DNA from 2 places in the Nocardioides sp. NPDC127514 genome. Region 2 is predicted to be linked to the other one. Evidence: riboswitches for the same ligand, from Rfam matches in the RefSeq annotation. Region 2 holds a riboswitch; the other holds the start of a gene.

Region 1 (14,527 bases), on a different contig from region 2:
GCCAGAGCAGACCAGCCGATTTCCTGCATCGACACCAGGCGTACGCCTGCCCAGGTCGGCGCATCGGCGAGGCGACGGCCGAACTCGGTGGTCTCCCACGACCCGAAGCGGAACGCGCCACCGGGAGCGGGAGCGGTGCCCCCGAACGCCTCGGCGAGGTCACGATGGCGCCAGTGGAGCAGCGACACGACCCCCACGCCGGTCTCCTCGAGCTCGTCGCGGAGGTCCGAGTCGGGATCGAGGAGACCGAGGACGGCTCCGGGCGACCCGTTGGCCACCATCAGCGAGGAGACCGTCAGCCCCGCCGAGGAATCGGCAGGGCCCGAGGTCCACAGCGACACCCGCCCACCCAGACGACCGCGCAACCGGCGTACCGGATCCTCCGGCGTCGGGAACGGGTGGGACGAGTGGATCGTCAGGCTACGTCCTTGGTAGGCCCGGAGGACTTCTTCGCGGGCTTCTTCGCGGGCTTCTTGCCCTCGGCCAGCTTCTTGGCCTCGGTGGCGTACATGTCGACGTACTCCTGGCCTGAGAGCTTCAGGATCTCGTAGACGATCTCGTCGGTGATCGCGCGCAGGATGTAGCGATCGTTGGTCATGCCCTCGTAGCGCGAGAAGTCCAGGGGCTTGCCGTAGATGACCCGCGGGTGCACGAGCTTGCCGAACTTCTTGCCCGGAGGCGCGATCACATCGGTGCCGATCACGGCGACGGGGATCACGGGCGCACCGGTGTCCAGAGCCAGTCTGGCGATGCCGGTCCGTCCCCGGTAGAGCTTGCCGTCGTGGGAGCGGGTGCCCTCGGGGTAGATCCCGAAGAGCTCGCCCTCGGCCAGGACCCGCTTGGCGGCGATGAGCGCCCCCTCGGCGGCAGTGGCCCCACCGCGGTCGATCGGCACGTTGCCGGTGCCCGAGAAGAAGACCCTCTGCAGGAAGCCCTTGGGGCCCGTTCCGGTGAAGTACTCCGCCTTGGCCACGAAACGCACCATCCTCTTCATCCCGAGCGGCATGAAGAGCCAGTCGGCGTAGGAGAGGTGGTTGCTGGCCATGATCGCCGGGCCTTTGCGCGGGATGTTCTCCGTGCCCTCATAGGACGGACGGAAAACCGCTCGCAGGAGAGGCCCGATCGCCACCCACTTCAAGAACGAGTAGAAGAGCTTCGTCGACACCCCATCGCCTTCCCTAATTGCCTTCGACCGATGAGCCTATAACGAGACAGGTACTTCGACTCCCGCACCCTGTCATGGGATCCGGCTAGGCTTGAGGAGTGAGTGACCGAGACGACCGGCCCGAGGACGCGACCGGGGCCCCAGACGACGCCTCCGTGCCCTCGGAGAGCCAGTCGTCGGACGACGAAGCATGGCGCGAGATCGTCGAGAACTACGGCGACCGCCCCGCCCTCGAGGAGGAGCCCGTCGCCCGCGATCTCTTCGAGAAGAAGATCGACATCGTCGAGACCGTCGACGAGCCGGACGCCTATGACGACATGTGGCGCGACGACGAGGAGGGCTACGTCCCACCGCCTCCGCCGCCGCTCCCGAAGCCGACCCCGGCGCGCCTGCTCGCCTGGATCGGGGTGCTCGGCGCGCCGGTCGCCGTGCTGGTCCTGATCGTGGTCACCCAGGTCACCGGCCGGCACTTCAACAGCTGGGTCATCGGCGGCCTGGTCGCCGCCTTCCTGGCCGGCTTCGTCTACCTGCTCGCGACCATGCCGTCCGAGCCCCGCGACCCCTGGGACGACGGCGCCCGCGTCTAGGTCTGGCTCTGGCTCGAGGTGAGCCGGCGAGCCAGGATGCTCGCCCCCACCACGCCGGCCTCCGCACCGAAGGCGGTCGCCACGATCGGCGGCACCTCACGATGCAGGCGGCCGACGAGCGAGGCCTCCAGCGCCGTACGCGCCGGCGCCAGCAGCAGGTCGCCCGCGGTGGAGACGCCCCCGCCGACGACCAACAGCTCGGGGTCGAAGGCGGCCACCAGGCCGGCCATCCCGACCCCCAGCCACGACCCCACCGACTCGTACGCGGCCAGCGCGAGCGCGTCGCCACGGGCCGCGGCGGCGGTGACCGCCGGGCCGGTGATCTTGAGCGGGTCGCCGGCGGCCAGCTCGTCGAGCGCGCAGCCGGCGTACTCCTCGGTCTCCACACGGGCGCGCACGAAGGCGACCAGCGCGTTGCCGGAGGAGTACTGCTCCCAGCAGCCGGTGAGGCCGCACTCGCACGGGAGCCCGCCGGGCACGACCTGCATGTGGCCGAACTCGCCGGCCATGCCGTTGCGACCACGCACGATCTTGCCGTCCAGGACCACGGCTCCGCCGATGCCGGTGCCGAGAGTGATGAGCAGGGCCGAGTCGACGCCGCGGGCCGCGCCGAGCTCCAGCTCGGCCAGCGCGGCGCAGTTGGCGTCGTTGTCGAGCGCCACCCGGGTGCCCCATCGCGAGGAGAGCCGGGTCAGAGTCGGCTCGCCTCGCCAGGGCAGGTGGGGAGCGAACATGACCCGCTCCCCGGCCGCGTCGACGAACCCCGCGGCGGCCAGGCCGACGCCCGCGACGGGCCGGCCGGCGGCCACCTCGGTGACCGCCTCGGTCAGCGCGTCCTCCACCAGCTCGAGCTCGACCCGGCGTCCGGGAGTGCTGCGCTGAGCGGTGCGGAGCACCTCACCGTCCGGTGAGACCTCTGCCGCGAGCACCTTGGTGCCGCCGATGTCGACACCGATGTGCAGGCTCACTGGTGCTGGCTCACTTGCGGGCCAGGTCCGCAGCGCCGATCAACCCTGCCTGGTTGCCGAGCGTGGCCTTGCGTACGTCGAGCATCGGCCGATGTCCGCGGCCGGTCAGCTGAGCCTGGAAGGCGCGCCGAGCAGGCCCGAGCAGCAGGTCGTCGGCCTCGGCCACTCCCCCGCCGATGGCCACCACGGCAGGGTCCAGCACGGCGGCGATCGAGGCGATCCCCTCGCCGAGCCAGATGCCGAGGTCGGTCAGCGCCTCGATCGCGAAGGCGTCCCCGTCTCGGGCCGCCTCGGTGATCAGCGGGCCCTTGATCTTGTCGAGGTCACCCTCGGCCCGGTCCAGGACCTCGCGGGCCAGCAGGGACCCACCGCGCGCGGCGGAGCGGACGTTGCGCACCAGGGCCGACCCCGAGGCGTACTGCTCCCAGCAGCCGCGGTTGCCGCAGCCGCACAGGTGGCCGTTGGGCACGACCCGCATGTGGCCGATCTCGGCACCGACGCCGAAGGCGCCGCGGTAGAGCTCGCCCTCGAGGACCAGGCCGCCGCCGACGCCGGTGCCGACGGTCACCAGCATCATGTTGTCGACCTCGGCGCCCGCGCCGTACTCGAACTCGCCCCACGCGGCCGCGTTGGCGTCGTTCTCGATCACGACCGGCAGCTCGAGGACCTTCTCCAGGCGCTCCTTGAGCGGTACGTCGCGCCAGGCGATGTTGGGCGCGAACATGACCGTCGAGCGGCCCTTGTCGATGTAGCCCGCGGCACCGATCCCGACGCACTCGATCGGGTGGCGGGTCTTGAGCTCCTGGACCACCTCGATGATGGCGGCCTCGATGGCCTCCGGGCTCTTCGCCGGCGACTCGACACGGTGGTCCTCGATGATGTTGCCGTCATGGTCGACGACGCCGCCGAGGATCTTGGTGCCACCGACGTCGACACCACAGGCGAGCTTCTTCGTCGTCGTCATGACTCAGCTCCAGCCGTCGAGATCGATCCGCTCGACCTTCTCGGAGCGCTGCGCCCAGTCCCGGGTCGCATCTTCCTCAGCCCGCACGCCATCACTGTGAGCATCCTCGCCTTCACTAGGGCCAGCACCCGGACTCGTGGCCGCCGCGTTGAGCACCGTGACCGCGGCCTGCATCAACGAAGCGGCAGCGCTGGCCAGGTGCACCTTGACCTCCGGACTCGACTCCCGGAGGACATGTACGGTACGGCACAGCGGGCAGTAGGCACACTCCGGTGCCCCGGTATCGAGATGCTCTCCGACCGCCTCGGTGAAGTGGCCGATCCGGGAGTCCTTGGCCCACTCGCCGATGGCCTCCATCAGCCGGCCCAGCTCCTCGGCGGTCGACCCCAACGGCTCGTCCGCCCACTCGTGGCGCTGCTCGCTCACGATTACTCGCTCTCGGTGTTCGTCGTCTGACGAGAAAACGTTACTCGCAGCTCCCCGCCCTCGACCCGCGCCCCGCTGACGCGCATCCGGGCGAGTGCGGCGGGAAGGGTCAGCAGGCGCCGGTACGCCCCCACCGTGATCGCCAGCTCGTCGCCGTTGCGGCCCAGCTGCACCTGGTCGCGCTCGACCCACTGGGCCAGCCCGGGCAGCGCCAGATGGACGACCGTGGTCTCGCCGGTGGTCTCGGTGCGGAACGGAGCCGCGGTCTCGGGAACGGCCAGCGGGTCGATGCTGCCGGACCAGGCGTACGCGGCCTCGGCGACCTCGCGCAGGTCGTCGACCCCCACCGGCTCGGTCGGGCGGTAGAACGAGCGCCAGACGGGCAGCCCCTCGAAGGAGGCGCCCACGTCGCCGAGCACGTCGTCCTGGGCCTTGACCCAGCCGGCGCGCCAGTCGTCGGACCCGCCGGCCGGGAAGATCCGGTTGGCGACCACACCGTCGACGCGGTAGCCGTAGAGGGACAGCGTCGTCCAGGACCGTCGTGCCTCGGCGAGCACGACCCGCTCAGGGGTCAGCACGATGCGTACGGACGCCTCGGGGCCCGAGAGCAGGGCACGGACCTCCGCGAGCTCGTCGTGGAGCCGCACCAGGGCGTCGAAGACCGAGTCTCCGGGCATCGGCACACCGGCGGCCTTGGTCAGCACCGGCTTGAGCGCCCTCACCATCTTGCGCTGCACCGGGAGAATGCGCTCGAGATACCAGCCCAGGGCCTCGGGAAGGGCGAGCAGCCGCAGTGTCTCGGCGGTCGGGGCGCAGTCGACCACGATCGTGTCCCACTCCCCCGAGACGGCCATCCGGCGCAATTCCAGGAGCGCGAAGACCTCCTCGGCCCCCGGGATGATGGTCAGCTCCTCGGCGGCGATCCGGTCCACCCCGATCGTGTCCAGGACGCTCAGCAGGTAGCCCTGGACCTCCGCCCACGACTCCTCGAAGCGGCGCTGGGCGTCGACGTGCTGGACGTAGAGGTGCTCGGTGACCTGGACCGGCTCCGAACCCAACGCGCCCTCACTGTGCCCAGGGAGGGCGAACGCGTCGCCCAGGGAGTGGGCGGCATCGGTCGAGAGGACCAGGGTGCGCAGGCCGCGGGCCGCGGACATCGCCGCGGTGCCGGCCGAGACGGTCGACTTGCCGACGCCGCCCTTGCCGGTGAAGAGAAGGATTCTCACGAAGGCATGCCCTGCTTCTCGACTCTCTGCTTGAGGCCTCGCAGCGCGGTGTCGATCAGGACCTTCTCGCCCTTGCGCTTGAGCATGCCGATCAACGGGATGCTCAGGTCGAGCGCGAGCCGGTAGGTGACCTCGGTGCGACCGCCGAGGTCGCGCAGCACGTAGGCGCCGTCCATCGACCGCAGCAGGTTGCCCTTGACCAGCGACCAGGTCACCTGGCGGTCGTCGTCCCAGTCGTACGCCAGGGTGTATTCGTCCTTGATCGGCGCGACATCCAGCACGAACCGGACCTGCTCGGCCCGCCCGTCGACCCCGGTCTCGAGGACGCTGACCTCCTGCATGCCCTTGGCCCAGGCCGGATAGGACTTGAAGTCCGCGATCACCGCCATCACTGCCGAGGGCGCGGCCTCGATCACGATCGTCGAGGTGGTCTGATCGGCCATCGGTGGTGTCCTCACTCCCTGACTTGCTAGGTGCCATGGAGCGTACCGGATAGCATCCCGGTGAAATGGTCGGGCTGTGACGGGGGTAACCTCCGGTTCGTACCCACCTACCATCAGTATGCGGAGGCCCTAGTGCGCGAGTTCTCCACGCCCGCGACGTACGTTGTTCCCCCCACCGGCAGTCTGAGCGACGACGTCGTGCGTAACGCCGCCGAGGCACCCGATGCCGCCGTCCTCAGCCGGCCAGGCGCCGACGGCTCCTGGGACGACGTGACGTCGTCCGAGTTCCTCGCTGAGGTCTCGGCGGTCGCCAAGGGACTGATCGCGGCTGGTGTCGGCGCTGGGGACCGGGTCGCGCTGCTCTCGAAGACGCGCTACGAGTGGACGCTGATCGACTACGCGATCTGGTTCGCCGGCGCGACGACGGTGCCGATCTACGAGACCTCCTCCGCCGAGCAGATCGCATGGATCCTCCAGGACTCCGCCGCCGTGGCGATCGTCGCCGAGGACGCCGGCCACATGAGCCGGATCAGCGAGGTCCGCTCGGGCTGCGCCGCGCTCAACAGCGTGTGGTCGATCAATGACAACGCCGTCGACCTGCTGGTCAAGCTCGGCGCCGACATCACCGACGAGCAGCTCGAGGCCCGCCGCAGCGCGGTCACCCCCGACGACGCCGCGACGCTGATCTACACCTCCGGCACCACCGGGCGCCCGAAGGGCTGCGTGCTGACCCACGGCAACTTCATGTTCGAGCTCGGCGTCGTCGTCGACTCGCTCGACGGCCTGTTCAACATCGAGGGCCGCAGCACGCTGCTGTTCCTGCCGCTCGCGCACGTCTTCGCGCGGATCATCCAGATCGGCTGCATCACCTCCCGCACCCGTCTGGGCCACACCCCCGACATCAAGAACCTCGTCGCCGACCTCGGCACCTTCCAGCCGACCTTCGTGCTGGCCGTGCCGCGGGTCTTCGAGAAGGTCTACAACACCGCCTCGCAGAAGGCCGTGGCCGACGGCAAGGGCCGCATCTTCGACATGGCCACCGAGGTCGCCATCGAATACTCCCGGGCCACCGAGACCGGCAAGGCGCCGTTCCTGCTCGCCGCCAAGCACAAGCTGTTCTCCAAGCTCGTCTACGGCAAGCTGCTCGCCGCGCTCGGCGGCAACTGCTCCTACGCGATCTCCGGCGGGGCGCCGCTCGGCGACCGCTTGGGCCATTTCTACCGCGGCATCGGAGTCACCGTACTGGAGGGCTACGGCCTCACCGAGACGACCGGCGCGCTCACCGTCAACCTGCCCGAGGCGTTCAAGATCGGCACCGTCGGCCGGCCGATCCCCGGCACCTCGGTGCGTGTCGCCGATGACGGCGAGCTGCTCTTCAAGGGCGGCCAGGTGCTGAAGGAGTACTGGCAGAACCCCGCCGCCACCTCGGACGCGAAGACCGAGGACGGCTGGTTCCACTCCGGCGACCTCGGCGAGGTCGACGACGAGGGCTTCGTCAAGATCACCGGCCGCAAGAAGGAGATCCTGGTCACCGCCGGCGGCAAGAACGTCGCCCCGGCCGTCCTCGAGGACCGCCTGCGCGCCCACGTGCTCGTCGACCAGTGCATCGTCGTCGGCGACGGTCAGCCGTTCATCGGCGCGATCGTCACCATCGACCCCGAGGCGCTGCCCACCTGGGCCGAGGCCAACGGCAAGTCCGGCAACATCGAGGACCTCGTCGAGGACGAGGACCTGCGTGCCGTCATCCAGAGCGCCGTCGACGACGCCAACAAGGCTGTCTCCAAGGCCGAGTCGATCCGCAAGTTCGTGATCATCCCCGAATCCTGGACCGAAGAGGGTGGCCAGCTCACCCCCAGCCTCAAGCTCAAGCGCAACGTGGTCATGCGCGAGTTCAGTCACGAGGTCGAGGCGCTGTACGCAAAGTAGTTGCTCGTGCCGCCGAGTCGGCGCATCTTGACGCCTTGGAGCGAAGCGAAGCGAGCGAGGCGTCAAGATGCGCCGACTCGGCCTATTTTCAGTCGAGAACCCGATGAGCAATAGCGATCCGCTGCAGGGTCGTCGGGTGGGAGCCGAACCACCACTGCGACCAAGCCTGCGGTGACGGGTCGGAGAGCGAGCGGGCACCGAGGTCGTGCTGCAGCCGGGTGAACGACTCCAGGTCGCCGGTGGCCTGGAGCGCCTCGACGTCGGCGCGGGCCTCGACGTGCCGGCTGAGGCCGTTCTGGATCGGCATCGCCAGCACGCTCGCGAGCGCGAAGACGGCCATCAGCATCGGGACCGCTTCGGGAGTGGCGTACTCGTCCTGGCGCCGGTAGGACAGCAGCAGGCCGAGCAGACCGACGCCGGCGACCGCACCGGCGGCGCCGATGACCGTGCCGACCAGGACGTCGTCGTGCTTGGCGTGGGCGAGCTCGTGGGCGACGACGGAGAGGACCGCCCCGCGCGCGGCGGCGCCCCGCTGCGAGTCGACGAGGTTGTCGTAGAGGACGACGCGGCGGGTGGAGCCGAAGCCGGTGACGTACGCATTGAGGGAGGTCGTACGCCGGGAGGCATCGACCACCAGGACGTCGTCGAGCTCGACGCCCTCACGCTCGGCGATCGCCATCACCTCGGTCCGGAACTGGCCGCGCGGCAGCGACTCGAAGTCGTTGAACAGCGGCTCGATGACGACCGGATAGATGAACGAGCCGACCACCACCAGAGCAGCGACCAGGGCGGCGGCGACCGCCGGCCACCAACGCCGACCCAGGCGGATGCAGGCGAAGAGGGCGAGCAGCGCCACGGAGGTGGTCACGATGCCGACGACCTGGTTCAGCAGCGAGTCGCCCAGCCAGGGTCCCCACGCCTGCCGGGAGAGCCCGTAGCGCATCTGCAGCCGGTGGATGGCCACCCCGAACGGCAGCGTCGCGATCCAGCCGAGGAGCGTGACCACGGCGACGGCGAGCACCACCCGGAGCAGCCATGGTCCGGGCAGTCTCGCCACCAGACGCCGGCCGAGCGAGGTGAACCCGAGCACACAGGCGACGGTCAGAGAAACGAGGAGCGAGGCCCGGCTGATCCAGCGAGCGGTGCCGGAGTAGGCCAGCATCCGCTCGAGCTCCTCGGGCGTGAACACGTCACGCTCGTCGGGCAGGTCGAGCGCGCCGCCCGGGTATGGATGCCACGGGATCAACGCCCAGGCGAGCACCACGAACGCCACCGCCCCGAGGACGAGAACCACCCACGACGTACGTCGCGTTGCACTCACTTCCGCCCCACTCATCGAGCCGAGTGTGACAGATGGGTCCGCCAGCGGGCGGTCAGCTCCTCTTCTCCGAAGCCGAAGCCGGCCTGCAGCGCCTTCTCCAGGCCGATGCCGCGTCCGGTCTCCTCGTAGAGGTCGACCAGGGCCTGCTCGCCGCCGGCCTCGGCGAGTACCTCGCAGGCGAGCCAGGCGGCTTCGTACTCGGCGCCGAAGTGCTCCGAGCGGGTGTTGAACTCGGCCTTGCCCGGGAGGTGGTCGGGGGCACCGTTCTCGCGGACCTGGGCGAGGATCTGGCCGGCGGTCTTGGACAGCGGCAGCTTGGTGTCGCGGAGCGCGACGTAGTCGGCGAAGCCCTCGACCAGCCACATCGGCCGACGGGTGTTGGTCGCGGCGTCGGTGGCCGCATGGGTGGCCTCATGGGTGATGACGATCTGGGCGCCGGGGGCGTCGAGGTCACCGATGACGCCCTGGTTGACCCACACGTGCAGCGGCGTCCCGGCCTTCGTGGACCCGTCGACGGTCGCGGTCACCGCCGCGACGGCGGCGTAGGTCCCGGGCTGCGCGCCGAGCGCGGAGTCGAGGCCGTTTGCGGGCACCTCGAGGACCAGGCGCGGGTTCTTCCAGGGGATCACCTTGCGGACCCCGGCGACGGCGGTGGTGGCCAGCTCGGCGTAGCGGTCGGCTACCTCGGCAGAGGCCTGGGCGACCACGAGGGTGGAGCCGGTGCGGCGCACCTCGACCGGGCCGCTGAGCCACAGCGGCAGCCGGGTGCCCTGGGCCGCCGAGAAACCGGAGATCGCGCCCTCGGCGTCGAAGCCGACCTTCAGCTCCTCGGTCAGCGCCGGGTCGCCGGGGCTGCGCCACGACATCTCGACGTCGGCCGTCCAGGAGCCGTCGGGCTCCACGTTGCCCGACTCGGCGACGTACCTCGCGGTGACGTCCCCGAGGCCGATGGCACGGGCGTTGCGTACCGCCACCGAGGCGGCGTCCTCTCCCTCGGGCTCCGCCCCGTCGCGTACGCCGTCGACCAGGGCATCCAGCGAGGCCCGGGCACCCTCGGTGTCGGCGCGCACGACCGGCGCGCTGCTCGGGGTCGGGGCGACGTACTCGCCCCCGCCGGTGAGCCGCCAGCCGACGAACCCGGCGAGCAGCATCACCAGCACCAGCGCGGCCCCGATCAGGGCCGGGCGAGAAAGAAGAGAGCCGACCGTTCGCACCTGCGAACGATCGGCCTCTTCGGGGTGCTGGGTCAAACTCAACCCGGGCGGACGGCGCCCGTGTAGGGCATCTCGTCCATCGGGGAGACCTTCACACCGGTGCTCGGGTTGGACGCGTGCACGATCATGCCGTTGCCGATGTAGATGCCGACGTGGCTGATCGGGCTGTAGTAGAAGACCAGGTCACCAGGGGCGAGCTGGTCGCGGGAGACCTGGGGTCCGCTGCTGTACTGCGCCGAGGAGGAGTGCGGGAGCGAGACGCCGGCCTGGCCCCAGGCACCCATGGTGAGGCCGGAGCAGTCCCACGACTCGGTGCCGGTGGCGCCGTAGACGTAGGCGTCGCCGACCTGGGCGAGGGCGTAGTCGACGGCCACCTTGGCGCGACCCGAGGGCGGCGGCAGGTTGGAGGGGATGCTGGTGTCGGTGGACTGGAACTCCTCCAGCTCATCGGCCTCCAGCTCGTCGAGCTCGGCCTGGGCCGCCTCGTACTTCTTGTCGATCTCGCTCTTCTTCTGCTGCATGGTCGTCTTGATCTTGGCCATCTGGGACTTGGCGTCCTCGGTGGCCTCGCGACGAACCTGGAGGGCCTCCGCCTCGGTGTTGTACCGAGCGAGGAGGTCGGCCTGCAGCGCGTTGTAGGACGAGACGGTGGAGAGACCGGCGAGGAACTCCTGCGGGTCCTCGGAGGTGATCACCTGGCCGACGGCAGAGACGTCGGAGCCCTCGAACTGCCGCAGCACGGAGTCACGGAGCTCGGCGCGGATCTTGTCGAGCTCCTTGCTCTGACGCTTCTCGTCGGAGTTGAGGTCCTCGAGCTGGTCCTTGAGGTCCTGCAGCCGCAGCTTGGCGTTGCTGTAGTCCTCGTTGGCCGCCTCGGCCTGGGTGTAGAGCTTGTCGACCTTCTTGCGAACGTCGTCGATGTCAGGGTCTGCCTGGGCGGGGGTCGCTGCGGGAATGATCCCGGCGACTCCGATGGCGGCGATGCCGGCTGCTCCGGCAATGAGTCGCTTCCGGTCGCGTGTCACGAGCGGACGGTCTCCTTGTGTGTAGTCGTTGACGCCTACCGGGTGAGCTGACGGGTTCAGGCACGACCTGCCTTACCACCGCTCCTCGATCTGGTCTCCCAGATCGCCCTTGCGGCGGATACACCCCAGATGATCGGTGTGGTTCCCCGGCTCCTGGCCCGCCCCGAAGCGGGCCTGGACTAAGCGCGACACTCGCGTGGGCCGGTTGACCCACTTCCACGAGCGCCAAGTTCCTGCGCACACTAGCCGACGGCATCCCCCACCTGCCAACCACCCACGCCCAAAAGTTCGGCTACATCCCTTCCACCATGCGCAGCGGCGGGACCAGGCCTCCTTCGGCCAGCACGTCGAGCGCCCGGCGCTCGTCGTCCTCGATGGTCAGCTCCGGCGGTGGCCCCAGAAGCACGGTGACCACGCAGTCGTGGCACGCCAAACCGCGCACGAGGCAGGTGTCACAGTCGATTCTCGTCGTCATGTGAGTGACGGTCTCACCGAGCACCGACATTTTTGCTTTCGTCCGGTTGCGTCCGGCGTGTCATCACCATCGCAGCACGGTATTCCAGGCGGCGATCGCGGACCGGGTCCCTACACTTGGCACATGGAGGTCTCCGCGTACGCGACGCTCCCCGACACGGTCCGGGGGCGCATCGTCGCGCTCACGGCCGGGGTGCTTCCCGACGTGGTGCGCCTGCCGCCCGCGCTCAAGCGGATCGCCGACTTCGCGCCCGCCCGGCGGGCCAAGGCCGGCGGCGCGATGATCGCCTCGGTGCTCGAGAGCGACGACGAGGTCCGGGAGAAGGTCGGCAGCCAGCTGCGGCCGGCGTACGTCTCCGAGGGCTCCGCCGACCACGTGGTCCTCCCCGACGATCCGGCCGAGGCGGCCGCGGTCGTCTGGCTCATCCGCCCCGACGGCTGGGAGGTCTCGCTCAAGGAGGCCCTGGACCGGCTGGAGGCCGCCGCGGTTCCGGTGGTCGACGCCGAGGTGGCCCGGCTGCGCGGCAAGCTCGCCGCGGCCGAGGACGAGCTCCGCGAGGTGCGTGCCGACCGCAAGGCCCGCCTCGACGACCTCAAGGCCGACAACACCGCCCTGCGACGCAAGCTCGGCGAGGCCCGGGCTGCCGCGCGCGAGGCGGGCACCGGCCTGGACGAGGCCCTGACCGAGGCCCGCACGGCGCTCGCCCGCGCCGAGGACGAGCTCGCCGCACGGGACCGCCAGCTGCGGCAGCTCCGCAGCCAGATCGACAAGCTGGAACGCGAGGCCGCGGCCGAGCGGCGTACGTCCAAGACGGACCGCGAGGACGCCTCGCTGCGCGCCCGGTTCCTGCTCGACACGCTGCTCGACGCGGCCGGGGGTCTGCGTCGCGAGCTGGCGCTGCCGCCGGTCACCGGCACCCCGGGCGAGCGGGTGGAGGCCGAGCTGGCCTCCGCTGACGCCGCCGCCGGTGCCGGGGTCACCAGCAGCGCCCACCTCGAGCAGTTCCTGGCGATGCCGCGGGTCCGGCTGATCGTCGACGGCTACAACGTCTCCAAGGCGCTGTGGCCCGACTCGGCGCTCGACGCCCAGCGGCTGCGGCTGCTGCGGGCGATCGCGCCGATCGCCGCTCGCACCGGCGCCGAGACGACCGTCGTCTTCGACGCCCACTCCGCATCCGTACGTCCCACCGCGGTGCCTCCTCGCGGCGTCAAGGTCCTCTTCTCCCCCGAGGGCGTCATCGCCGACGACGTCATCCGCGACCTCGTCGACGCCGAGCCCGCCGGCCGCGTCATCCTGGTCGCCACCGACGACGCCGAGGTCGTCAAGGACGTACGCCGCGCCGGCGCCCGCACCGTCCCGCTCTCCTCGCTCTCGCCCCTGCTCGGTTGATCCAGCAGGCTTCCTGCGCCACACCGGCCTGATTCGATAGGTTCTCCCGACGTTCGAATCATCGGGAGTGGGAGACCAGCGCGTGCGGCACACCCTCAGCGCGATCGCCAGGATGATCCTGTGCGCCGCGGGATTCGTGATGTCCATCTACGGCAGCGTCCAGCTCAATGCCCTCAAGTCGCCGGGATTCCGCGAGCTGCTGCACGAGTCGAGCTTCTGGGTCGCGGCCGTCGGCGGCCTGATGACCGCGATCGCGTTCGAGGCGATGCGACGAGCGCAGGTCCCCGCCGCTCCCGCTCCGCAGCCCACCGAGCCCGTCACGCCGGTCACGCCCGTCACACCCGTGACCGCCGATGAGCCCGCGAAGGACGAGAGGGACGAGCGACCCGCCGATCAGGCCGACAAGCTGAGCCTCGTCGAGGTCGTCGGTCTCGCCGCGGGCGGCGTGATCGGATCCGGCTGGCTCCTGGCCGTTCCCACCCTTCACGAGAGCCTGGGCGAGGCCGCGCTCCTCGGCTGGGCCGCCGGCGGCCTGCTCATGCTCACCATCGCGGTCGTGATGGTCGAGTTCGGGCTCATCTCCCAGCGCACCGGCGGGCTGCTGTTCCATCCGCACGACGCCTTCGGGCCGCTGGTGGTGATCATTCTCGCGGCGTCGCTGTGGATCTCGTACGCCATCAACCCGGCCGCCCAGGCGGCCGCGGCGGTCAACGGGCTGGCCGAGATCGTCCCCGCCCTGGCCGGCGACGGCGGGCTCACCGGGATCGGGTCGACCCTGGCGGTGCTGGTGACCGCCGCGATCATCGCCTTCGTCCTGCTGCCCCGACGGCTCGTCCTGCGTACGAACGCGGCCCTGACGCTGCTCAAGATCGCCATCCCGGTGATCTTCGTGGTGTTCCTGGCGCTCGCGGCCCCCGGCCGGCCGACGGCTCCGGGGACCGCGGCCGGGCCTACCACGACCGGCGTGCTCAGCGCGCTGATCACCAGCGGCGTGATCTACGCCTACATCGGCTTCCAGGCTCCTCTGGACGTGACCGGAGAGGTCCGTGGCGGCCGTCGCGAGGTGGCCAGGCGGGTGCGCTGGGCGGTCTACGGCACGGTCGTCGGCTCGTTCCTGCTCTACTCCTCCCTCCAGCTGGTCTACGCCGAGCACATGGCCGGCTCCGGGGCCGAGCACGGCACCTCCTACGCACGCCTGACCGACGCGGCCACGCTGGCCGGGGCGCCGCTCGACTGGCTGGTCGTGCTGGTCCGGATCGCCGCGATCCTGGCCCCGATCGGGTCCGGCATCGTGTTCACCTACGCCCTCAGTCGCGAGGTCTACGCGCTGAGCGCGGAGAGGTACGTCCCCAGCGGCCTGCACGAGCCGCGGGCATCACGCCTCCCCGGCCGCACCGG
Region 2 (14,527 bases):
GCCGACGCCTTGACCATGTGGTCCTGCCCGTCGAGGACGACGTAGCGGCCCTCGGGAACGGCCTGGGAGATCGCCTGCTGGGCGTTGGTCATGTAGGTCGGGCTCTTGCTACCCGCCATCGACAGCACGGGCACCGACACGTTCTTGAAGTAGCCGCCCGGCAGGGGCAGACCCTGCTGGAACGGCACGCACATGCCCAGGTCGTAGACCAGCGTGTGGGCGACCGGGGTGAGCTTCTTGAAGGCCGGGGTGAGCCGCATGATCTTGACCGCGACCAGCGGCATGCCGACCACGCGCATGAACAGCTCGATCGCGGCGGCCCGCTTGCCCTTCTCCACCAGCTTCTGGACCTGCTGCGCCAGGTCGGCGTCGTTGGGGCGGTGGGTGTCATCGAGGATGAGGGGCGCCTCGTAGGCGACGATCTTGTCGATCGGCAGCCCGGCCCGCGCGGCCTCCAGGGCGAGGAACGCACCCGAGCTCAGGCCCAGCAGATGGGCGTGCCCGCCGGCCGCCTCGATCACCGCTCCCAGGTCGGCGACCTCCTGCTCGACCGCCTCCATGGTGCCGGCGGCAGCAGGCTTGGCGACGTTGCTGTCGCCGCGGCCGCGACGGTCGTAGCGGTAGACGGTGAACCGGTCCGAGAACGCGTCGGCCAGCTCCTTCGACGGCCCGAAGCCGCGGTAGCACATCGCCCCGTCGACCAGGACCAGCGCCGGGCCGGTGCCGACGACGTCGTAGGCGATCGTGGTGCCGTCGGCGGAGGTGGTGGTTGTGGTCATCGTTCTGCTCACTTCTCTCGCGGTGGTCGAGCCCCAGGAGACCCGGTTGATACTGACGCGTCGGACGAGACCTCGTCGCTTCGACACGCGGCCGCACGTTTCTCGAGAAGCTCCTGTTCGCCGGCGTTGGTGGTCAACGAGGCCGCCTCGTCGAACGCCGCCGCGGCCTCGAGGTGCCGTCCGGCCCGGTGCAGCAGGTCACCACGTACGCCGACGGGCAGATGCGACCCCGGAAGCGCTCCCTCGGGGAGTGCCGCCAAGATGGCCAGCCCGGCATCGGGACCGAAGGCGCGCCCGTGCGCCACCGCGCGATTGACCTCGATGATCGCGCCCGGGACGCCGGTCGCGAGCATGTCGTAGAGGCGTGCGATCTCGGCCCAGTCGGTGTCCTCGGCCCGCCGGGCGCGGCCGTGGCACGCGGCGATCATCGCCTGCACCAGATAGCTCCCGCCGGGCGTGCCGGAGGAGGCCAGCGCCGTCGCCCGGTCGACCGCGGCCAGGCCACGGCGCAGCAGCAGCTGGTCCCAGCGGGTCCGGTCCTGGTCCTCGAGCAGCACCGGGTGACCCTCGGCATCGGCCCGGGCCGCGAGCCGTGACCCCTGGATCTCCAGCAGCCCCTGCAGCGCCTGCGCGTCGGGATCCCCCGGGGCGTGCGCGGCCAGCATGCGGGCCAGCCGCATCCCCTCCAGGCACAGCTCGGGGCGCGTCCACGACGGCCCCGACGTCGCCGCGTACCCCTCGTTGAAGACCAGGTAGATCGTCTGCATCACGTCGCGCAGCCGTGCCGTCCGCTCCTCGCCGGTGGGCAGCTCGAACGAGGCCCCGACCTCGGCCAGAGTGCGCTTCGCCCGCGAGATCCGCTGGCCGACGGCCGACTCCTTGGCGAAGTAGGCCCGGGCGATCTCGGCGGTCGTCAGACCGCCCACGAGCCGCAGCGTCAGCACCGTGCGGGAGTCGGGCGCCAGCGCCGGATGGCAGGAGAGGAACATCAGCCGCAGCACATCGTCCTCGATGTGGTCGACCGCGGCAGCCAGGTCAGGCATCTCACCCTCCTCCAGTTCATGGCCCAGCAGGGCGACCTTGCGGCGCAGCACCTCGTCACGGCGGAACCCGTCGATCGCGCGCCGCTTCGCGATCGACATCAGCCACGCGCCGGGGTTGCGAGGGATGCCCTCGTGCGGCCACTGCTCCAGCGCCGCGACGAGGGCATCCTGGGCGAGGTCCTCGGCCAGGTCGAGGTCGTGCGTCATCCGCGCCAGACCGGCGAGGAGACGTACGGACTCGTTGCGCCAGACCGCGACGATCGCGTCCTCGGTGGGCGAGCTCATTCAGCCGGGGTCGGCGGACCGAACAGCGGCCGCATCTCCACGGCCACGTCCTGTCCGGGCCACAGCTCCTCGTGGAGCTGGATCATCCGGCGTCCGAGCTCGATCGCCTCGTCGGGCGAGCGGACCTCGAAGAGCGAGAACCCGCCGGCGACCTCCTTGGCCTCCGCGAACGGCCCGTCGATGTGGGTCACCTCCCCGGCGGTCAGCCGGATCTCCACCGCGGGACCGAGCCCGTCGGCGTCGAGCAGGATGCCGTCGGCGTACTGCTGCTTGATCTCGGCCTCCACCGCCTCGATCAGCGCGGCCGGCGGCGGCCCGGCGTCGGGGGCCATCTTCACGAACATCATGTAGCGCATCTGCGTCTCCTTGCGTGTCGGCGTCGCGTCCGTTGCGCGTCGTCGCCTACGCGTCGAGGAGAGCCTGCCGCTTTCGACACGCCCGCACCAGAGATTTCGGTACGTGTCGCCTACGACGCCTTTGATGCCTTCGACTTCTTCGTCGTCTTCTTCTCCTCGGCCTCCTCGGGGACCTCCTCGCCGCGCGACTTCTTGGCCGCGGCGACCGAGCGCTGCAGGGCGGCGAGCAGGTCGACGACCTCGCCGGAGGTCTTGGTGGAGGTGGGGGTCCGCTCGACCTCGCCGCCCTCGATCTTGGCCTTCACCATCTCCTCGACGGCGCTGGCGTAGTCATCGGAGAACTCCTCGGGATGGAAGTCGCCCGCGAGGGTCTCGACGAGCATGTTGGCCATCTTGATCTCGGAGTCCTTGATCTCGCCGGCCTCGACCTTGAAGTCGGGCACGCGGATCTCGTCGGGCCACATCATCGTCTGCAGCACGATCACGTCGCCGTTGTCGGTCGGCCGCACCCGCAGCGCCGCGACTGTGGTGCGCTGGCGCAGCGCGACGGTCACCAGGGCGACCCGATCGGCCTCGAGCAGCGCCTGGCGCAGCAGCGCGTAGGGCTTGATCCCGGTGTTCTCCGGCTCCAGGTAGTAGCTCTTCTCGAAGAGCATCGGGTCGATCTGGTCGCTCGGCACGAACTTCTCCACCGCGATCTCGCGCGAGGAGGTCGTCGGCAGGTTGGCGAAGTCGTCGTCGGTGAGCACGACCATCTCGCCGTCCTCGGTCTCATAGCCCTTCGCGATCTCGGAGTAGGGCACTTCCTCGCCGTCGATCGAACAGATCCGCTGATAGCGGATCCGGCCACCGTCGGACTGGTGCACCTGACGGAAGGAGACGTCGTGGGACTCCGTCGCCGAATAGAGCTTCACGGGCACGCTGACCAGCCCGAACGACACCGCGCCCTTCCAGATCGCACGCATGGTGACTCCCTCCGTAACGGCAACGTCTTGCCCAGTATCTGCCGTATTCCGTTTTCGCGGTACCCCTTAACCCCACGCGTCACACGGCCTCCTGGAGGCAAGATGGACACATGCGGCCCATGCTCGCCACGCCCGGCGCCCACGTTCCCCCGGGGGAGGAGTGGGTCCATGAGGTCAAGTGGGACGGCATCCGGCTGGTCGGAGAGTCCGAGCAGGGACGTACGCAGACCCGCCTCGCGACGCGCAACGGCAACGACGCGACCCCCGCCTGGCCCGAGATCGCGACCGGGCCGACGCGCGACATCGTCGTCGACGGTGAGGTGATCGCGCTCAACGACGCCGGGCTGCCCGACTTCCGGGTGCTCATGGACCGGATGCACAACCGCGACGTCCGCCGGGCGGCGCGGTTCGCGGAGCGGATACCCGCGACGTACATGGTCTTCGATCTGCTCCGGCTCGATGGGCGGCTGCTCATCGAGGAGCCCTGGGCGGAGCGCCGCAAGATCCTCGAGGCGGTCCATGCCGACGGCGATCTGGGCTCCTGGCAGGTGCCGGCGACGTACGACGACGGCCGGATGCTCCATGAGGTCACGAAGCAGCAGGGGCTGGAGGGGATCGTGTCGAAGCGGCGCGGAAGCCGCTACCGGCCGGGGGAGCGGAGCAAGGACTGGATCAAGCTGGCCCACCGCTACCGGGCCTCGCTGGTGGTCGGCGGCTGGCGACCCGAGGTGGGCACCGAGGGCGGCACCGAACGACTCGGCGCCCTGCTCGTCGGGCAGCCGACGCCCGAGGGCCTGATCTACCGTGGGCGGGTCGGCAGCGGCATCACCGGCAAGCGGGCCCAGCGGCTCGGGGAGCTGCTGCGCGAGACCAGCCGGAGCCCCTTCGCCGGACCCGACGTCGATCCGGACGGGGGAGTGCCGTCGCTGGACGCTCGGGGCACCCACTGGGTCGAGCCGCTCCTGGTCGTCGAGGTGGAGACCCACGGCACTGCTGTCGCGTCGGCGAGCTACAAGGGCCGGCTGCGACAGCCGAGCTTCATCGGCATCCGCGAGGACATCGAGCCGGAGGATCTGTGATGGTCGAACGAGAAGAGGTACGCGTCGAGGTCAACGGCCGGGTCCTGACCCTGACCAGCCTCAGCAAGGTGCTCTATCCACGCACCGGCATGACGAAGGGCGAGGTGCTCAACTACTACGCCCAGGTCGCGCCGGCGCTCCTGCCGCAGCTCCAGGACCGTGCCGTGACGAGGATCCGCTGGCCGCACGGCGTCGGCGACATGTCGTTCTTCGAGAAGAACGCACCGGCCGGCACGCCCAGCTGGGTCCGTACGGTCATCGTTCCGACAACGGGATCCCGAACCGCCGACCACAGGGAGGGAACACTCACCTTTCCGATCCTCGACAGCCTCGCCGCCCTCACCTGGGCCGCGAACCTCTCCGCGCTGGAGCTGCACGTCCACCAGTGGACGGTCGGCAGCGACGGCACCCCGGCAGGCGCGAACCGGATCGTGATCGATCTCGACCCCGGTGAGCCGGCCGGCCTGCAGGAGTGCTGCGAGGTGGCGCTGCTGGTGCGCGAGGCGCTGGGCGCCCGTGACCTCGCCGCGACGCCGGTGCTCAGCGGGAGCAAGGGCGTGCACCTGTACGCCGCCCTGCCCGAGCCTGTCGAGCCGGACGTCGCCACGGCGCTGGCCAGGGAGATCGCCGAGGACCTCCAGAAGGCGCACCCGAGCAAGGTGACCGCGACGATGACCAAGAGTCGCAGGTCAGGCAAGGTTTTCCTGGACTGGTCGCAGAACTCGGGATCGAAGACGACGATCTGTCCCTACTCGCTGCGGGGCAAGGGGATCCCCACGGTCGCGGCCCCGGTGACCTGGGACGAGGTCGCCCAAGGGGCCGAGGATCCGCTCGCTATCGACCAGCTCGGACCTAACAATGTGATCACGCGCTTATCTGAAAGGGGGGATCTCTTCACAAGCCCTACGGGGCTGTAACTATTGTTCTCTTCATGTCGAACTCCGTGCTTGTCGTAGAAGACCAAGAGGACATCGCTGCTCCCCTGGTGCGCACGCTCCAGCGTGAGGGCTATGACGTCACCTGGGTCGACTCCGGCAAGAAGGCGCTGGAGCTGCTGGCACCTCCGTACGACGCCGAGCTGGTGCTGCTCGACCTGGGCCTTCCGGACATGGACGGGCTCGAGGTCTGCAAGGCCGCTCGCGACAACGGCTACGAGGGCGGGATCATGATCCTCACCGCCCGTGACGCCGAGATCGACCTGGTCGTGGGGCTCGACGCCGGTGCCGACGACTACCTGGCCAAGCCGTTCGCGCTGGCCGTCCTCCAGGCGCGGGTCCGCGCCCTCCTGCGCCGCTCGGGCCCGGTCGAGCCCGGCGCCGACGACGACGCCCTGCGCATCGACGTGGCTGCCCACCGGGTCTACGCCGGCGAGCGCGAGGTGACCCTGACCGGCAAGGAGTTCGCGCTGCTGGCCGTCCTGGCCGCCTCCCGCGACAAGGTCGTCTCCCGCGACCGGCTGATGGCCGAGGTCTGGGACGAGAACTGGTACGGCTCGACCAAGACGCTCGACGTCACCGTCGGACGCCTGCGCCAGAAGCTCGAGGCAGCCGGTGTGCAGGAGAAGGTCGTCGCCGTCCGCGGCGTCGGTTTCCGTCTCGAAGCAGCGGAGTAAACGCAAGTTCGACACGGTGTCATACGCGTGTTCAGTGCGTGAGATGTTTCACAAACGACGGCAAAGTCACGCGTGAACACGCCGTTTGTGCTTCAGATTCGGCCATTCGGGATTGGATCCGTTCCAGATCGCATGTCACCTTGGATGAGCCGTGCAGAACGCACGACCGGCCCCGGTACACGCCGAATCCTGTCCCTCCGGACGCCGGCCCCTACTACTGAACCCCCTTTACCCTCACACTCAGCAGTACGTATGGGACAGGAGCGGGGGACCCAAGTTCCACGCGACTAACTCGGACGGTCGCTTGGGGTGAAGCCATCGCCACGATGGCCGGGCAACCTTCTAGCCCGAACCCGACAGCTCACCTCGCAGGCGTGGGAAGGAACTCACGCATGTCCAAGTCCGTATCTCATCCTGCCCATCGAGGCGCGCCCCGCCCGTTCCGGTCGCCGAACGTCTCGATCGCCCGGACGATCGCAGGATCTCTCAGTGGCCACGGCAAGCTCCTCGGCCGCATCACCCTCGCCAGCGGCATCGCCGCCGGTGCCCTGGTGGCAGTCCCCGCCGCCAACGCCGCGCCGGCCTCCCATGAGACCACCTCCGTCGAGTCGGCCGTCGAGCCGGCCAAGGTGGTGGAGGCTCCGACCCTGGAGGCCTCGGCCACCCCCACGGCGATGCTCACCGACATCAAGCAGCTCGAGAGGGCTGTCGAGGTGCAGGAGCGCAAGGCCGAGGCGGCCCGCAAGGCCGCCGAGGCGAAGCGCAAGGCAGCGATCGCCGCCAAGAAGGCCGCGGAGGCGAAGAAGAAGGCCGAGGCCGAGGCCAAGGCCTTCGCCGCGAGCCAGGAGGGCAAGATCGAGCGCGCGATCAGCGTCGCCTCGGAGCAGATCGGCGACCCGTACGTCTGGGGCGCCACCGGTCCGAGCTCGTTCGACTGCTCCGGCCTGACGCAGTACGCCTTCAGCGCCGCCGGCATCGAGCTCCCCCGGGTCTCGCGCGACCAGGCGGCTGCGCTGCCGACGATCCCGAACGACCAGATCCAGCGCGGCGACCTGATGTTCTGGGGCAGCCCGGTCTACCACGTGGGCATCTTCCTGCGCTGGGAGAATGGTCAGGCGATCATGCTGCACGCCCCCAAGCCGGGCGCGTCCGTTCGTGAAGAGGCTGCCTGGGACGGCTGGTTCGCCGGCTCGACCCACCAGGCCTGAGGCTTCTCGGGACCCATATATCCCCCTGGCGCTCGCCCTCCGGTTCCCCTACCGGAGGGCGAGCGCATATTTGCGGGGTCGGCGAATCGGGCGGCGAACCACCGGTCAAGTAACCTGTAAGACGTGGCAGGCCCCGAATTCGACACCGAGATCAAGCAGCTCCAGGCAACGATGCAGACCATCGGCCAGGTGCTGGACCTGGACGCGATGCGCAAGGAGATCGCCGACCTCGGCGAGCAGGTCGCCGCGCCCGACCTCTGGGACGATCAGGACAACGCCACCCGCGTCACCGGACGTCTCTCCCTGCTGCAGGGCGAGCTCAACAAGTTCACCGAGCTCCGCACCCGCATCGAGGACCTCGGCCTGATGGTCGAGATGGCCCAGGAGGAGGGCGACGCCGATTCGCTCGCCGAGTCCGAGGCCGAGCTGGGCCGGGTGAAGAAGGCCGTCGAGAGCCTGGAGATCCGCACCCTGCTCTCGGGGGAGTACGACTCCCGCGAGGCCCTGGTGACGATCCGCTCCGGCGCCGGTGGCGTCGACGCCGCCGACTTCGCCGAGATGCTGATGCGGATGTACGTCCGCTGGGCCGAGCGCAACAAGTACCCGGTCGAGGTCTTCGACACCTCCTACGCCGAGGAGGCCGGGCTGAAGTCCGCCACCTTCGCGATCCACGCCCCCTACGCCTACGGCACCCTCTCCGTCGAGGCCGGCACCCACCGTCTGGTGCGGATCAGCCCCTTCGACAACCAGGGCCGTCGTCAGACCTCCTTCGCCGCGGTCGAGGTCGTGCCCGTGCTGGAGCAGACCGACGAGATCGAGATCGACGAGAACGACATCAAGGTCGACGTCTACCGCTCCTCGGGCCCCGGTGGCCAGTCGGTCAACACCACCGACTCGGCGGTCCGGCTGACCCACATCCCGACCGGCACCGTCGTCTCCTGCCAGAACGAGAAGTCGCAGCTGCAGAACAAGGCCGCCGCGATGATCGTCCTCAAGGCCAAGCTGCTCGCGCTGAAGAAGGCCGAGGAGGAGGCGCAGATCAAGGAGCTCAAGGGCGACGTCGCCGCCTCCTGGGGCGACCAGATGCGCAACTACGTCCTCAACCCCTACCAGATCGTCAAGGACCTGCGTACGACCTACGAGGTCGGCAATCCGCAGGCGGTCTTCGACGGCGACATCGACGGGTTCCTCGAGGCCGGCATCCGGTGGCGCCGCGGCGCCGAGAAGGCCGAACAGAACTGACCCGATGGTTGCGCTGACGCGCACCAGGCTTCCACTCCCAGGCCGAGGCGCGGCGTACGTCTTTGACGCCTACGGCCCTGAGGACGGGGTGCCGATGGTGCTGTTGCACGAGCTCGGTGGCAGTGCGAAACGGTGGCAGGGTGTGGTGCCGCCGTTCGCGGATGCCCACCGGGTGCATGCCTTCGACATGCGTGGGCACGGGGACTCGGACTGGGCCTCGGAGTACTCCCACCGGCTCATCGCCGACGACGTCATCGTGGCGATGGACGCGCTCGGGATCTCGGGCGCCGTGGTCGTCGGGCACTCGACCGGCGGCAACGTCGCCCTCCTGGTCGCGATGCACCGGCCCGACCTGGTCTCCCGGCTGATCATCGAGGACGTGGTGCCACCCGCGCCGCGCCAGCGCAGGTCGCCCGGGCGCCCGGTACGGCCGATGCCCCACGACTGGGAGTGCATCGCGTCTCTGCTGGTCGAGGCGACGATGTACGACGCGTGGATGTGGGAGCAGCTCGAGCTGCTGCCCATGCCGACCCTGCTCGTGGCCGGTGGCGGCAACAGCCACATCCCGCAGTCGGACCTGGAGAAGGTCGCCCAGCGGATCCCGCAGGCCGACCTCGTCCACTTCGACGTCGGTCACTTCGTGCACCGCAACCAGCCGGCCGAGTTCGCCGACACCGTCCTGGCCTGGCTCGCGTCGCGGTCCTGAATCCGACGCGTCCCGCGTCGCGGGTGGGATCCCCATCCCTAAGGACCCCACCCGCTCTCGCCAGCCGGCTCTGCTCTGACTCAGTGCCCGCGGCGGCGCGCGCCGCCCGGTGAGGTGCCTACCCGGCCCGAGCGACTAAGTCGATTAAAGCACTCGACTTTGGGTCGGCGCAAACGACGCGCCGGGACCGGGCCTCGATCGAGAACCTCAGGCGTCGGCGGCGGCCGCGGTGAGGGTCACCAGGCACCAGCGGGAGGCGCGCTTCTGGACCGTCGCGGGCGCCTCGCCGGCCTTGCCGGTGAGCTCGCAGGAGAGCCAGGCGTCGCCGAAGAGGCCGCGGTGGACCACCTTCGTCTGCTTCTTCGCGTCGGTGCAGGTGAGGGCGACCGACGGCTTCCCGTACGCAGGGGTCGACGCGGCCTTGCAGCCCTTGGGCACGCTCTTGGTCATCTGCGTGGCCCAGTCCAGGGTGACCGGCGGCGCGAAGACCCAGGCCCGCGCCGAGGTGGCCGAGTCCTCCGGCCCGGTCCAGATGCAGCCGTACTCCTGCGCGACGTCGTTGACCTGGCCCGAGATGGCGGTCTGGTCGCCGTCGCCGTACGCCTTCTTCTCGGCGGCGGCTCCGCCGAGCGCCTCGGTCGCGTCCTCGGTCGGGACGCGGTCGCAGAACGCGCCGCGGCGTACGTGCATCGTGGTGGTGTCCGTGGTGCTCAGGTCGCCCTTCACCTCGGGGACCTCGGGCTCGTCGTCTTTCAGGGTGAGTACGCCGACCCCGACCGCGATCGCGGTGAGGACTACGGCACCGATGAGGATCCGGACTGCAGAGCGCACGCCGTCAGAGTACAGGGGCAGGTATGTCCGAGCCGAAGTGCTGAGCCCACCACCGTTGCACTACCCTCGGTGCGGTGATCCGCTTCGAGAAGGTCAGCAAGGCCTACCCAGGGCAGGCGCGCCCCGCCCTCAACAGCCTTTCGATCGACATCCAGAAGGGGGAGTTCGTCTTCCTCGTGGGCCAATCCGGCTCGGGGAAGTCGACGGCGCTCAAGCTGATGCTGCGCGAGCAGCGCCCGACCACCGGTCGGGTCTACGTCGCCGGCAAGGAGATCAACCGGCTCGCCGGCTGGAAGGTGCCGCGGCTGCGCCGCCAGGTCGGCACGATCTTCCAGGACTTCCGCCTCCTGGCCAACAAGAACGTCGCCGAGAACGTCGCCTTCGCGATGCAGGTGACCGGTCACTCCAACCGCGAGATCCGGGAGCGCGTCCCGGAGACGCTCGAGCTGGTCGGTCTCGACGGCAAGGGCGACCGGATGCCCGACGAGCTCTCCGGTGGTGAGCAGCAGCGCGTGGCCGTCGCCCGCGCGTTCATCAACCGGCCGATGATCCTGATCGCCGACGAGCCGACCGGAAACCTCGACCCCGGCAACACCGTCGGCATCATGCGCCTGCTCGACCGCATCAACCGGTCCGGCACCACGATCGTGATGGCGACCCACGACGTCCAGATGGTCGACCAGATGCGCAAGCGCGTCATCGAGCTCGAGCACGGCCACCTCGTACGCGACCAGGTCCAGGGCGGCTACGGTGCCCAATTCTGAGGCGCCAGCTCTGAGGCTTCAGCTCTGAGCTGACCCTCGTTCTCGACCAGGTCCCACAACCCAGAAAAGGTTCCTCGACCCGCCATGCAGCTGCGCTATGTATTCACCGAGCTCCGCCAGGGGCTACGCCGCAACCTGTCGATGCACGTCGCGGTGGCCCTGACGCTGCTCGTCTCGCTCACCCTCGCCGGCGTCGGCCTGCTGCTGCGTGAGCAGGCCCAGCTGACCGAGGAGGTCTGGGGCGACGAGCTGCAGATCACCTTCTACATGTGCAACGGCGCCAACGACCGCAACCCGCAGTGCGCCGGTGCCGTCGACGACAGCCAGAAGAAGGTCATCACCGACGCCCTCGAGGACAACAGGTACGTCGACAAGATCGAGGAGGAGAGCCAGGAGCAGGCCTACGAGCGGCTGCAGGCTCTCGACGTCGAAGGCGTCAGCGGTCCCGACCCGGTGGTCAAGTCCAGCGACATGTGGGAGTCCTACTGGGTCACGATGACCGACCCGCACCACTCCGCGGAGATCATCGAGGCGGTGGCCGGCCTGGACGGCATCGACCACGTCGGTGACGTCCACGAGGTCACCGGACCCATCCTCGCCGCCGTCGACGGGCTGCAGAGCGCGGCGCTGGTCGGCGCGATCGTGCTGGTCATCGCGGCGCTGCTGCTGGTCGCCAACACCATCCGGCTGGCGGCCTTCGCCCGCCGTCGTGAGATCGGGATCATGCGACTGGTCGGTGCCTCGACCCTCTACATCGCGCTGCCGTTCCTCCTGGAGTCGCTCGTGGTGGCCCTGGTCGGGATCGGGCTGTCCGGGATCGCGCTGGCCGCGGTGATGTACTTCGGCGTCGAGCAGCGGCTCTCGTCCACCGCGGTGACCCAGTGGGTCGGCTGGGAGGAGTTCTTCAGCTCCTTCGCGATCGTCGCGATCCTCGGCATCCTGCTCACGCTGGTCCCGACACTCCTGCTCACCCGCAAATACATCAAGGTCTGACCCGGATCCCCTACCGTCGAGCCGTGCACGTCTTCCCCCGTGCCGGTTCGCTCGCCGCTGTGCTCAGTTGCGCCGTGGTGGCCGCCGTGCTGCTCTCGCCCACCCTTCCCTCCTCCGCCGACGAGAAGGACCGCCTCGAGCAGGAGCAGCGCGAGGTCCAGCAGGACCAGAAGGCCGCCGCCGAGGATCTCGAGCACTCCAGCGCCGGCCTGCGCAAGGCGTCGGCGACGTACGCCGCGGCCCGGAAGAAGCTCGACCAGGCCCAGACCCGCCTCGACGAGCTCAACGCCAAGCTGGTCGAGGTGCAGGCCGCGCACACCAAGCTCGAGGCCGAGCTCGCCGAGCAGAAGCTGCTGCTCGCCGAGGCGAAGCGGGAGCTCGCCGAGGGCCAGGCCGAGGTGAAGGTTCAGCGCGAGGAGATGCGCGACGCGATCCTGACCCGGTTCACCGGGGGAGACCCGCGGCTCGCCCAGGCGGCGGCGCTGCTCTCCGGAGGCTCCCTCGAGGACCTGATGCGGCAGCAGACGTACGTCGACGCGGCTTCCGCCGGGCAGGACGCCACCCTCCAGCGGATGGAGGCGACCGAGACCATGCTCGTCGTCCGCGAGGGCGAGGTGCAGGAGGCGACCGACGCCATCGCGGCCAAGGAGAAGGAGGCCCGGCAGCTGGTCGCCGAGGTCGACTCGCTCCGGGACCAGGCCGCCGCGGCCCACGCCGAGATGTCCACGCTCGCCGACCAGGCGGCCACCGCGAAGCAGTCGGCCGAGGCGGCCCGGGCGGCGGACGCCGCCGAGCTGCGCAAGCTCGAGGCCGAGGAGTCGGCGCTGCGTACGAAGATCCGGTCGCTCGCCTCGGCGAGCTCCGGCTCCGACCGCAACGTCGGGTCGGTCGGCGGGCTCTTCGGGCCGCCGGTGACCGACACCTACGTCACCTCGCCCTACGGCATCCGCAAGCACCCGATCTACGGCTACGTCTCGCTGCACAACGGCACCGACTTCTCCGCGCCCTGTGGCCGCCCGCTGCTCGCCGTCGACTCGGGGCAGATCATCTCGACCTCGTACTCCAGCGTGTGGGGCAACCGCCTGCACCTGTATCTCGGCAAGGTCAACGGGCACTCCTACACCGCCGTCTACAACCACATCTCGAGCTACGCGAGGACCTCGGGGTCCGTCGGACGCGGTGAGACCGTGGCGTACGCAGGGACCACCGGCTGGTCCACGGGCTGCCACCTGCACTTCACGATCCTGCGCGACGGCACTCCGGTGGACCCGGCACCACTGCTGGGCTGAACTCTGGCGGCTGAGCCCTGGGGGGTATCGTCACCTGCTCGTCCGGTCATCCCCCACTGCCACCGGAGGCAATGCTATGCACCCCGCGCGACTCGGCGCCATCCGTCTGAGCCGTCCCCTGCTCGCGCTGCTCATCGGCTGCGTGCTCGCCGGGACGCTGATCACCCCGCTCGCCCGAGCCGACGACTCGCTCGAGGACCAGCAGGAGCAGATCGAGAAGGAGAAGGAGGCGGCCCAGCACGCCGTCGAGCACTCCAGCGACGCTCTGCAGCGGGCCACCAGGGCCCTGGCCGCCGCCCAGAAGAAGCTGGCCGGCGCCCGGTCCCGGCTCGAGAAGATCGACGTACGCCTGCGGGCGGCCGCCCGTGAGCACCGCCGTGCCGAGGCGTCCCTGGAGCGGCAGCGAGCCGTGCTCGAGGCTGCGCGTACGGACCTGCGCACCGCGCGGAAACGGGCGGCCGCGTCCCAGGACGACCTGCGCGACACGATCCTGGAGGAGTTCACCGCCGTCGGCGACCCGCGGCTCCAGGAGTTCTCGGCGCTGCTCGAGGGCGCGACGCTGGAGGAGCTGATGCGGCGGCGCAACTACACCGACGCGGTGACCTCCTCGAAGGCCAGCACGCTGGAGCGGCTGCAGGCCGGGGAGCGCCTGGTTGCCCGTCGCGAACGCGGCCAGCGCCGGGCCACCGCGGCGGTGGCGGCGACCGAGAGGACTGCCGCCAGGAAGGTCGCCGAGGTCAAGCGGCTCCGAGCCCGCGCGGCCGAGGCCCGCGACGAGATCTCGGCCCTGGTGACGCGGACCGCGGCGGCCAGGACGAAGGCCGCCGAGCTCGCCGAGGAGGACCGCAAGGTCCTCGCCGAGCTCGAGAAGCAGGATGCGGCGCTCAAGGAGAAGATCGCCGCGCTCGCCGAGGGCGCGCAGAACCGGACCGTCGACACGCTCGTGGGCATGTTGGCGATGCCCGTCGCGGACTCCTACGTCACCTCGCCCTACGGGATGCGCACCCACCCGACCACGGGGGAGTACAAGCTGCACGACGGCGTCGACCTGCACGCCCCCTGCGGCACGCCCCTGCGGGCTGCCGAGTCGGGCACGGTCATCGCGCAGGAGTGGAACGACGCGTACGGAAACCGACTGCACCTGTTCCTCGGCAACATCAACGGGCACTCCTACACGGCCGTCTACAACCACCTCGAGGCGTACCGGAGCGACGTCGACGACACGGTCGCGCGCGGCGATGTCATCGGGCTCGCCGGGACTACCGGCTGGTCCACCGGATGCCATCTGCACTTCATGATCCTCCGGGACGGCGAGATCATCGACCCGATGCCGCTGCTGGGTCTGTGACTCGGTCCCTAAACGTTTCGCGGTCAT

What was found. Region 2 has a riboswitch for cyclic di-AMP ahead of ABTX24_RS02875 (C40 family peptidase). Riboswitches for the same ligand answer to the same signal wherever they lie in the genome.
Region 1: another riboswitch for cyclic di-AMP. It lies ahead of ABTX24_RS25925 (C40 family peptidase); the one in region 2 lies ahead of ABTX24_RS02875 (C40 family peptidase).

The regions. Positions count from the first base shown of each region.
Region 1 covers NZ_JBEORF010000038.1:40,587-55,113, reverse strand. The annotation lists gene ABTX24_RS25980 (flavin reductase family protein) at 1-365, opposite strand, end outside; gene ABTX24_RS25975 (lysophospholipid acyltransferase family protein) at 416-1,165, opposite strand; gene ABTX24_RS25970 (hypothetical protein) at 1,264-1,752, shown strand; gene ABTX24_RS25965 (ROK family protein) at 1,749-2,720, opposite strand; gene ABTX24_RS25960 (ROK family glucokinase) at 2,731-3,684, opposite strand; gene ABTX24_RS25955 (DUF5304 family protein) at 3,688-4,110, opposite strand; gene ABTX24_RS25950 (ArsA family ATPase) at 4,113-5,336, opposite strand; gene ABTX24_RS25945 (SRPBCC family protein) at 5,333-5,779, opposite strand; gene ABTX24_RS25940 (AMP-dependent synthetase/ligase) at 5,912-7,705, shown strand; gene ABTX24_RS25935 (M48 family metallopeptidase) at 7,794-9,041, opposite strand; gene ABTX24_RS25930 (hypothetical protein) at 9,038-10,240, opposite strand; gene ABTX24_RS25925 (C40 family peptidase) at 10,279-11,265, opposite strand; cyclic di-AMP (ydaO/yuaA leader) riboswitch at 11,283-11,461, opposite strand; gene ABTX24_RS25920 (hypothetical protein) at 11,558-11,740, opposite strand; gene ABTX24_RS25915 (NYN domain-containing protein) at 11,864-13,129, shown strand; gene ABTX24_RS25910 (APC family permease) at 13,212-14,527, shown strand, end outside.
Region 2 covers NZ_JBEORF010000003.1:26,667-41,193, forward strand. The annotation lists gene ABTX24_RS02840 (alpha/beta fold hydrolase) at 1-779, opposite strand, end outside; gene ABTX24_RS02845 (RNA polymerase sigma factor) at 788-2,107, opposite strand; gene ABTX24_RS02850 (YciI family protein) at 2,104-2,463, opposite strand; gene ku (non-homologous end joining protein Ku) at 2,574-3,428, opposite strand; gene ABTX24_RS02860 (ATP-dependent DNA ligase) at 3,539-4,507, shown strand; gene ligD (non-homologous end-joining DNA ligase) at 4,507-5,424, shown strand; gene ABTX24_RS02870 (response regulator transcription factor) at 5,439-6,119, shown strand; cyclic di-AMP (ydaO/yuaA leader) riboswitch at 6,347-6,509, shown strand; gene ABTX24_RS02875 (C40 family peptidase) at 6,512-7,327, shown strand; gene prfB (peptide chain release factor 2) at 7,451-8,569, shown strand; gene ABTX24_RS02885 (alpha/beta fold hydrolase) at 8,574-9,275, shown strand; gene ABTX24_RS02890 (hypothetical protein) at 9,483-10,106, opposite strand; gene ftsE (cell division ATP-binding protein FtsE) at 10,181-10,870, shown strand; gene ftsX (permease-like cell division protein FtsX) at 10,955-11,863, shown strand; gene ABTX24_RS02905 (murein hydrolase activator EnvC family protein) at 11,887-13,152, shown strand; gene ABTX24_RS02910 (peptidoglycan DD-metalloendopeptidase family protein) at 13,229-14,500, shown strand.